DNA from 2 places in the Kitasatospora sp. CB02891 genome. Region 1 is predicted to be linked to the other one. Evidence: riboswitches for the same ligand, from Rfam matches in the RefSeq annotation. Region 1 holds a riboswitch; the other holds the start of a gene.

Region 1 (4,972 bases):
TTCTCGGTCGTGTCGTTCTCGGCCGGGCCGTCCCCGGTCGGGCCATTCCCGGTCGTGTCATTCCCGGTCGGGCCGTTCCCGGTCGGGCCGTTCCCGGTCGCCCCCTGCCCGGACGCCACCGGCCACGGCGTCTCGCGGACGCGGCCGTCCACGGTGACGCGGTGTCCGGTGGCGGTGGCCAGCACGTCGACCCAGCGTCCGGCGGGGTGCCCGCAGCGGCGTTCGCAGCCGGACCAGTGCACGGGCAGGCCTTCGGCGGGGGCGGCGGCGATCGCCCGGGCGGCCTGCGCACGGACGTCGGCAAGCGCTTTCCCGCAACCGGGCAGGCCGGTGCAGGCGCTGACGCCTTCCCAGGGGCCGCCGGACTCCACCTGGAAGCCCGCGTCGGCGAGCCGCGGCAGCCACTGGGCCCCGGCCCCGGGCACGACGACGCCGCGCCACGGGGTGAGCCGCACGCTCCCGCCTCCGCCGCCACCCGCACCGTCCGGTCCGAGCGCGTCCGCCAGCAGCCGCCACTGCGCGCTGCTCGCCCGCCCGAACCGCAGCCCGACCGAGGCGGCGTCACCGACCGCGCCCAGCAGCGGCCGCTCGCCGGCGAAGCGCGGCAGCGCCACCTCTCCGTCGGGCAGCTCGGCCTGCACTTCGCGCAGGTGCCAGGCGCGTCCGGCGGCCAGGTCGAGGAAGTGCCGGGCGGCGGCGAGCGCGGCGGGCACGGGGTGGTCGACGACGGTTCCGGTGCGGGCGCGGCCGAGGCGCAGCAGGGCGCGCCCGTCGCCGACTGCGATCAAGGTCACATCGGCGTCGAGGGCGGCGATGTCGCCGCGGCCGTCGTCCAGGGCGAACAGGAATTTGCCGGAGAGCCGGGCGGCCCACGGCGCGGCGCACAGGGCGGCGTCCAACTCCCTTACCCAGCGCGGCAGATCGACGTCAGGGCGGCCGCGTCCGTCCAGGCCGGCCAGGGGCGAGGCCGCGATGTTGCGGACGCGTTCGTGGGTGTCGGAGGGCAGCAGGCCGACGGCGCGCAGCCGTTCGGCGAGGTCGGCGGCGCACTGCTCGCGCAGGCCGCGCAGTTGGAGGTTGCCGCGGGAGGTGATCTCGACCTCGCCGTCGCCGAGCGCGTCGGCCGCGTCGGCCAGCACCAGCAGCTGACGGTACGTCAAGTAACCGCCGGGCAGCCGGAGTCGGGCGAGGTGGCCGTCCTCGGCGAGGTGCAGGCGGAGCGCGCCGGGGCAGGCGTCGGCGCGGCCTCGGTCGGGCCCGACGAAGGGTGCCGCGAAGGCGTCGGGTGTGGGTGGCATGGCGGCGAGCATACCCATGGCGGCGGGTCGCGCCACTGCCCCGAGTGTCGACCTCCGGTGTCGTGGGCCCGGCGAATGCCCAGCTCAGCGTGGGGTTCCGGGGTCGGCGCGGATCGGATCGGGGGCGCGTCGCAGGTCACACTCCCCCGATGCGCCGTCAACCCGTACGATGCTGGCGGGTGCCTTTCGAGGCGTCCCGGGCGCCTTTCGGGGTGTCCGCTGCCAGCGACGGCACAGCGGAGGAAGTCCGGTGAGAATCCGGTGCGGTCCCGCCACTGTGACCGCGGCTCAGTGAGCCGTGGGAGCCAGGAACTCCGGCCGTCCTCCACTGCCCGGGGCGAGGACCCCGAGGAAGGTCCGTGCCATGCGCCGTCGCATGCCCGCATCCTGGCGGGTGCCCGTGGGCTCTGTCCCCGTCGGGCCCTTCCGCGTCCTCGATCGCACCTGTGCTCCCACGACCGGGTTGTCCGCGCTGTCCGAGACGCCCGGGAGGGCTTTCGCATGATCCTGCTGCTGTCCACGTCCGACACGGACCTGCTGAGTGCCCGGGCGTCGAACGGTCCGGTGCGGTTCCGGTGGGGCAATCCGGCCCGGCTGGATCCGGCCGGGCTGCCCGAACTGCTGGACGGCGTCGAGCTGGTGGTGGTGCGGCTGCTGGGTGGGCGCCGGGCCTGGCAGGAGGGTCTGGACGCGCTGCTCGCGGGGCCGCGTCCGGTGGTGGTGCTGACGGGCGAGCAGGCGCCGGACGCCCAGTTGATGGAGTTGTCGACGGTGCCGGCGGGCATCGCCGCGGAGGCGCACGCGTACTTGGCGCACGGCGGTCCGGCGAACCTGGCGGAGCTGGGCGCGTTCCTGTCGGACACGGTGCTGCTGACCGGTCACGGTTTCGCGCCGCCGGCGTCGGCCCCGTCCTGGGGTCCGCTGGAGCGCACCGCGCACTCGTCGGAGGGGCCTTCCGTCGCGGTGCTGTACTACCGGGCGCACCACATGAGCGGCAACACGGCGTTCGTGGAGACGCTCTGCCGGGCGATCGAGGCGGAGGGCGCGCAGGCCCGGGCGTACTTCTGCGCGTCGCTGCGCGGTGCGGAGCCGGAGCTGCTGGCGGAGCTGGGCGCGGCCGACGTGATCGTGACGACGGTGCTGGCGGCGGGCGGCACCCGGCCGGCCGACGCGCAGGCCGGTGGTGACGAAGAGGCCTGGGACGCGGGCGCGTTGGCGGCGTTGGACCGGCCGATCCTGCAAGCGCTGTGCCTGACCTGGTCGCGGGCGCAGTGGGAGGGCAGCGACGACGGGCTGTCGCCGTTGGACACGGCGACGCAGGTCGCCGTCCCGGAGTTCGACGGCCGGCTGATCACCGTTCCGTTCTCCTTCAAGGAGGTCGACCAGGACGGGCTCACGGTGTACGCGGCGGACCCGGAACGTGCGTCGCGGGTCGCGGGCATCGCGGTGCGGCACGCCCGGCTGCGGCACACTCCGGCGTCCGAGCGCCGCCTGGCACTGGTCCTGTCGGCTTATCCGACCAAGCATGCCCGGGTGGGCAACGCGGTCGGCCTGGACACCCCGGCGTCGGCGATCCGGCTGCTGGAGCGGCTGCGCGCGGAGGGCATGGACCTGGGCGACAGCCTGCCCGGTCTGCACACCGAGACCGAGCACCAGCACGACGGCGACGCGCTGATCCACGCGCTGATCGAGGCGGGCGGCTACGACCAGGCGTGGCTGACGGAGGAGCAGCTGGCCCGCAACCCAGTGCGCATCCCGGCCGCCGACTACCGGCGCTGGTACGCCACGCTCCCGGCCGCGCTGCGCGAGCAGGTGGAGGAGCACTGGGGTCCGGCGCCGGGCGAGCTGTACGTGGACCGTTCGCAGAACCCGGACGGCGACCTGGTGCTGGCGGGTCTGCGCTCCGGCAACCTGCTGGTCCTCGTCCAGCCGCCGCGCGGGTTCGGCGAGAACCCGGTGGCGATCTACCACGACCCGGACCTGCCGCCGAGCCACCACTACCTGGCGGCGTACCGCTGGATCGCGGCGGCGCAGGAGGACGGCGGGTTCGGTGCGCACGCGGTGGTGCACCTGGGCAAGCACGGCAACCTGGAGTGGCTGCCGGGCAAGACGGCGGCGCTTTCGGCGGAGTGCGGCCCGGACGCGGCGCTCGGCGATCTCCCGCTGGTCTACCCGTTCCTGGTGAACGACCCGGGCGAGGGCACCCAGGCCAAGCGCCGGGCGCACGCCACGCTGGTCGACCACCTGGTGCCGCCGATGGCCCGCGCCGATTCGTACGGCGACATCGCGCGCCTGGAGCAGCTGCTGGACGAGCACTCGAACATCGCGGCGATGGACCCGGCGAAGCTGCCGGCGATCCGGGCGCAGATCTGGACGCTGATCCAGGCCGCCCGGCTGGACCACGACCTCGGTCTGGACGAGCGGCCGGAGGACGACGGCTTCGACGACTTCCTGCTGCACGTGGACGGCTGGCTGTGCGAGGTGAAGGACGCGCAGATCCGCGACGGCCTGCACGTGCTCGGCCAGGCCCCGAGCGGCGCCGACCGGGTCAACATCGTGCTGGCGATCCTGCGGGCGCGGCAGATCTGGGGCGGCGTCAGCGCGCTGCCGGGGCTGCGGGAGGCGCTCGGCCTGGACGAGGCGGCGCTGACGCTGGGGGCGACGGACGCCGCCGAGGCCCAGGCGCGGGCGTTGGTGGAGGCGATGGAGGCCGAGGACTGGAACCCGGCCGCCGTGGCGAAGGTCGCGGCCGGTCTGCCCGCCGCCGTCGCCGAGGTGCTGTCCTTCGCGGCCGCCCAGGTGGTGCCGCGGCTGGCGTCCACCACGGACGAGTTGGACGCGGTGCTGCACGCGCTGCAGGGCGGGTTCGTGCCGGCCGGGCCGTCGGGTTCGCCGCTGCGCGGGCTGGTCAACGTGCTGCCGACCGGCCGGAACTTCTACTCGGTGGACCCGAAGGCGGTGCCGAGCCGGCTCGCCTGGGAGACCGGGCAAGCGCTTTCCGCCTCCCTGATCGAGCGGTACCGGGCCGACAACGACGGCCAGTTCCCGCCGTCGGTGGGCCTGTCGCTGTGGGGCACCTCGGCGATGCGCACCGCCGGCGACGACATCGCCGAGGCGTTCGCCCTGCTGGGCGTCCGGCCGGTCTGGGACGACGCCTCGCGCCGGGTCACCGGTCTGGAGGCGATCCCGCTCGCCGAGCTGGGCCGGCCCCGGATCGACGTGACGCTGCGCATCTCCGGCTTCTTCCGGGACGCCTTCCCGCACGTGGTGGCGCTGCTGGACGACGCGGTGCGGCTGGCGGCCCGCCAGGAGGAGCCCGCGGAGCAGAACTTCGTCCGCGCCCACGTGCAGGCGGACCTGGCCGAGCACGGTGACGAACGCCGGGCCACCGTCCGGGTGTTCGGCTCCCGCCCGGGGACGTACGGGGCGGGCCTGCTACAGCTCATCGACAGCCGGGACTGGCGCACCGACGCGGACCTGGCCGAGGTGTACACGGTGTGGGGCGGCTACGCGTACGGCCGGGACCTGGACGGGCGGCCGGCCCGGGAGGAGATGGAAACCGCTTACCGGCGGATCACGGTGGCGGCGAAGAACACCGACACCCGCGAGCACGACATCGCCGACTCCGACGACTACTTCCAGTACCACGGCGGCATGGTGGCCACGGTGCGTGC
Region 2 (4,972 bases), on a different contig from region 1:
GCCGTGCCCAGGGCGGACCGGGTGCTGTCGGCCCCGTCGCCGCGCTGCCGGCAGAGCGCCGGGGCGCTGGACCTGATGCCGGCGGACGAGCCCTGTCTCGCCGACCTGGATCCGGGTGCCTGGCGCGGCCGTCCGCTGGCCGAACTCGCGGCTGCCGAACCGGAGTCGATCGCCGCTTGGCTGTCCGACCCCGGTTTCGCCCCGCCCGGCGGGGAGTCCGTCGGCGCGCTGCTGGCCCGGGTCGGCGGCTGGCTGGACGCGCTGCCCGCCGACACCGGCCGCGTGCTCGCCGTGGCCGAGCCGGCCGTTGTCCGGGCCGCCGTGGTGCACGCCCTCGCCCTGCCGCCCGCCGCGTTCTGGCGGCTGGACGTCGCCCCGCTCACCGTCACCTCGCTCAGCGGGCGCGCCGCGCGCTGGAACCTGCGCTGCGGCGCGCCGCTGATGCCGCGTCAGCTGCCGTAGCGCAGGGAGACGGTGTCGCCGGCGTTGACGGTGGTGGCCCTGGTGGCGGTGGCGGCGGTGCCGTTGTCGAGGCGGACCTTCCAGCTGTTGGCGCCCGCGTTGGCGGTGCCGTTGACGGCGGTGATCGCGCCGCTGCCGCTGGACGGCGTGACGCCGGTGACGCAGCCGCTGGGGGTGGCGGTGGCGGCGGCGTCCAGGACGGCGCCGAGGGTGGTGGTGGAGCCGGTCGGGGTGAGGGTGACGGCGCAGACCTTGAGGTTTCCGGTGCCGTTGTCGACGGTGAGGGCGATCCGGGCGGCGGTGCCGGAGGTGAATGCCGTGGTGGCGACCCAGGTGGGGGCGCCGGAGGTGACGGGGGTGGGCGGGGTGGCGGTGAAGCCGCCGCCGGCCACCGCGCGCAGGCCGTCGACCGAGGCGTACGCGGACGGCGTGGTGTCGGTGGACTGGTACTTGAAGCCGCCGCCGGGGTTGAACTGCTGGGCGATCAGGTAGTCGACGGGGGTCTTGCCGCTGCCGCTGGTGAAGGCGGCGCCCTGCGGGTTGATGCCGCAGGCGTTCAGCCCGGAGACCGCCCAGCCGTTGGAGTCTGTGTTGGGGCCCCACATGGCGGCGAACGAGCCGTTGGCGTTCAGGTTGGCGGCCAGGAAGCTCGCGGCGGAGGTGATCGCGCTGTCGGTGCTGGGCACGCCGGCGGCGCACAGCGAGGCCATCGCGGCGCCGGTCATGTCGATGTCCGAGGCCTGGGCGAGCGCGGTCGGGTCGCCGGCGGCCTTGCTGTAGTTCCAGCCGCCGTCGGTGTGCTGGTTGGCGCGGACGGCGGCGGCCGAGGCGTCCAGCAGTGTCTGCGGGACACGCTGGCTCCCGCTCTGGGTACGGGCGTTGCCGAGCGCGAGCAGACCGAAGACGGTGCCGTTGAAGTTGCCGGACGGCCCCCAGTAGCCGGGTTCGGCGCTCTGCCAGTACGCGGCGAGGTCGGCGATCAGGTTGCGGCCTGCGCCGACCCGGGCCGGGTCGATGCCCGCGGCGTAGGAGTTGAGGATGGCCCGCTCGTAGTCGGTGACGACCGGGGACGCGCCGGGCCAGGTGGCGGCGGCGAGTTGGCCGCGGTAGACGGTGCGGGCGTTCTTGGCGGGGTCGGCGCCGGGCAGCACGTCCACGGCGGCGGTCCCGGCGGCGGCGAGCGCGCTGAACGCCCACTCGTTGGACAGCCCGCCGGAGGTGACGTAGCTGCCGTCGGCGGCCTGGAGGGTCTTCAGGTAGGCGACGCCGTTGGTCTTCGAAGTGGCGATCTGTGCGGGGGTGGCGGCCTGCGCGGGGACTGCGGTGCCCAGCAGCGCGCCCGCGGCGAGGGCGACGGCGGCCAGGGCGGTGGTGGAACGACGGGTCACAACGGACTCCTTGGGTCGGGGCGCCGACGCGTCCCCGTCGCACCGGCGGAACGCGCTGGCGTCCGGCCGGAGTCCGGGGCGGCCGCCGCCCGGATCGCGTGGGTGGCTTTCGCTCGTGGTGCACGGCCGGCAGGCATTCGGACTCGGGCGTGTGAAGGCCCCTCACCGTTGCGCGTCAGTCCCGGACTCCCACCGGGTTCCCCTGCTCGGCCACCGCGGACGGTACCCCACGCAGCAGGCCGGCCGACAGGGTGACGTACCCGACACGACTCCGGCGAGCCGTCGGTCCTACCGGTCAACCTCCGCCGATCAAGCGGTAGTTGCGCACCACTCCGAGCGCTCCGGGCGCACTTCGACTGGCTGCCGGGCGCGTTGACGCCCCCTCAGCTCACGTGGTCTGATGAACGGGTTTTCCACCTCGGAGGTCAGGGGAAGCCGGTCCGAATCCGGCGCTGACCCGCAACCGTAGCCCTGCCCGTGCGGCGGGGGAGCCGGAATGCCTGCCACCGGGGGTTCGTCAGCACCACATGCGTCGTCGCGGACTACGACGCAGTCGGTACGGGGGCCAGTCCGCCGTCCGCTGCCTTGTCACACCCCGCCACGACCCGATCAGGGAGTCACCGGTGAGGGTCAACCACAGCAGCACCAGCACGCACCCGTCCAGAACCCGTGGCCGCCGCCCGGCCGCCGCCCTGCTCGCGACGCTCGTCGCGGCCGCCACCACCGGCACCCTGCTGCTCGGACACCCGGGCACGGCGGCCGCCGACCCGGTCGAGCAGTGCACCGCCACCACCGGCGCGATCGTCGCGGTCGACTTCTCCCCCTGGGGCGGCGGCCTGGTCCGCGGCTGCGACGCCCACCCGACCACCGGCATGAACCTGCTGCACAACGCCGGGTTCACCACCGCGGGCACCGTGCACGACGGCCCCGGCTTCATCTGCCGGATCGGCACCGGTGCGTTCGCCACCGGCACCCAGTACCCGACCGCCGCCACCGAACCCTGCACCACTACCCCGCAGGGCAGCGCCTACTGGTCGTACTGGATCGCCGAACCCGGCGCCACCGCCTGGACGTACAGCCGCTTCGGCGCCGACGGCCAGAAGCCGAAGGCCGGCGAGGTCGAGGCCTGGGTGTACGGCGCGACCGACCTCGGCGGGACCACCGGCGGGCCGAAGTTCACCCCGGACGAGGTGCGGGCGAAGAACGCCGCCAGCCCGTCCCCGTCCCCGTCGCCCAGTGCGAGCGGCGGCCCCTCCGGCAGCCCGAGCCCGTCGCCCGGCGGGAGTTCGGGCACCGGCGCCCCGCCCGGCCGCACCGCCGATCCGGCTGCCGCCGCGGCCTGGCTGGCGGCGCAGCTGACGGACGGCGACCACATGGAGAACTGGGCGTTCGAGGGCCCGGACTTCCCGCGGACCGCGCTGACCGCGCTCTCGCTGGCCGGCTCCGGCACCCAGGACGCGGCGCTGCGCAAGGTCGCCGCGTTCCTGGCCGCACACGCCGACGCGTTCCTGTTCCCGAACGGCGCGTCGGCCGGCGCCGCGCCCGACGCCCGGGCCGCCGCGCTGCTGGCGCTGGTCGCCGAGGCCACCGGGGGCGACCCGCGCTCGTTCGGCGGCCGCGACCTGGTCGCGGCGCTCACCGACCACGTCTGCGACGCCGCCGGGCAGGGCGGGAAGTGCAGCGCCGCCGGGGACTTCCAGGGCGCGGCCAACCCGTGGACGCAGGCGATGGGCGTGATCGCGCTGGCCCGCGCCGGGGTCGTCCCGGCGCCCGCCGTGCTGGACCGGTTCGCCGGGGTGCAGTGCGCCGACGGCGGCTTCGCCGGCACGCTGATCCGCCCCGGCCAGTACTGCGAGTCCGACCCGCTGTCCACCGCCGAGACCGTGATCGCGCTGCGACTGGCGGGCGGCCACCAGCCGGTGGCCGACCGCGGGGTGGCCTGGCTGACCGCCCAGCAGGGGGCCGACGGCGCGTTCGTGCCGTACGCGGGCGCTTCCCCCGAGACCCTGTCCACCGCCGTCGCGGCTCAGGCCCTGCACGCTGCCGGGCGCACCGCCGAGGCCGACCGGGCCACCGCCTGGCTGGCCGCACGGCAGAACGCCGACGGCGGCCTCGGCCCCGACGAGTGGACCCCGGACTCGGAGGCGCCCGCCACCGAGCAGGCGATCCTCGCCCTCACCGGCACCGACCCGGCCACCGTGCTGCGGCGGGTCAACGCCCCGCAGCCCGCCCGCACCCCCGACCTCGCCAGGGCCGGCGCCTACCTGACCGACCGCGCCCGCCTGATCGACGGCCACTACTACGAGGGCTTCACCGACTTCGCCGACTTCGGCCTGACCATCGACACCGCGTACGCGCTGGCCGCCACCGGCACGGACGACGCGGCGCTGCGCCGGATCACCGACTTCCTCGACCAGCAGGGCAAGGACCGCTCCGAACGGTCCGTCAACGACTGGACGGCGATCGGCACCGAGTGGGCCGGCGGCGGCTCGGTCGCCAAGGAGGCGCTGCTCGCCGAGATCGTCGGACGCGACCCGCGGCACTTCGGCGGACAGGACCTGATCACCGCCCTGGACCGGATGGTCTGCGACCACGCCGACGTGAACGCGGGCTGCGACGGGCCGGGCAACTACCAGTGGGCGCAGTCGGTGTTCTCGCAGGCCCTCGGCGTGATGGCCCAGGTCCGGGCGGGGCACGCCGAGCAGGCCGGGCCGGCCGTCGCCTACCTGCGCGGGCTGCAGAACGCGGACGGCTCCTGGCCCAGCCTGATCCCCAACTCCCGTACCCCGGACGTGGATTCCACCGCGATCGCGGCGATGGCCCTGGACCTGCTGCCCGACCGGGAGAGCAGGCAGGCCGTCGAGCGGGCCCTCGGCTGGCTGGCCGCCCGGCAGTTGCCGGACGGCGGTTTCCCCGGCTCGGCGGGCAACTCGGTCAACTCGGCCGCGCTCGCCGTCCAGGGTCTGAGCCTGCGCCAGGACGCGTATGCGGCCCGGATCGCCCGGGCCACCGAGTTCCTCGCCGGGCAGCAGAACGCCGACGGCGGTTTCACCGTCGCCGCCGACGGCCCGCGCACCTCCGACCTGCGCGCCTCCGCCCAGGCGGCGGGCGGGGTCACCGGC

The links. Region 1 has a riboswitch for cobalamin ahead of cobN (cobaltochelatase subunit CobN). Riboswitches for the same ligand answer to the same signal wherever they lie in the genome.
Region 2: it holds a riboswitch for cobalamin, as region 1 does, so the genes downstream of both, CG736_RS14880 (prenyltransferase/squalene oxidase repeat-containing protein) here and cobN (cobaltochelatase subunit CobN) in region 1, are expected to answer to the same signal.

The regions. Positions count from the first base shown of each region.
Region 1 covers NZ_NNBO01000001.1:968,644-973,615, forward strand. The annotation lists gene CG736_RS36820 (hypothetical protein) at 1-1,298, opposite strand, end outside; cobalamin riboswitch at 1,492-1,630, shown strand; gene cobN (cobaltochelatase subunit CobN) at 1,800-4,972, shown strand, end outside.
Region 2 covers NZ_NNBO01000005.1:470,187-475,158, reverse strand. The annotation lists gene CG736_RS14890 (histidine phosphatase family protein) at 1-462, shown strand, start outside; gene CG736_RS14885 (prenyltransferase/squalene oxidase repeat-containing protein) at 450-1,850, opposite strand; cobalamin riboswitch at 1,961-2,109, opposite strand; cobalamin riboswitch at 2,240-2,373, shown strand; gene CG736_RS14880 (prenyltransferase/squalene oxidase repeat-containing protein) at 2,474-4,972, shown strand, end outside.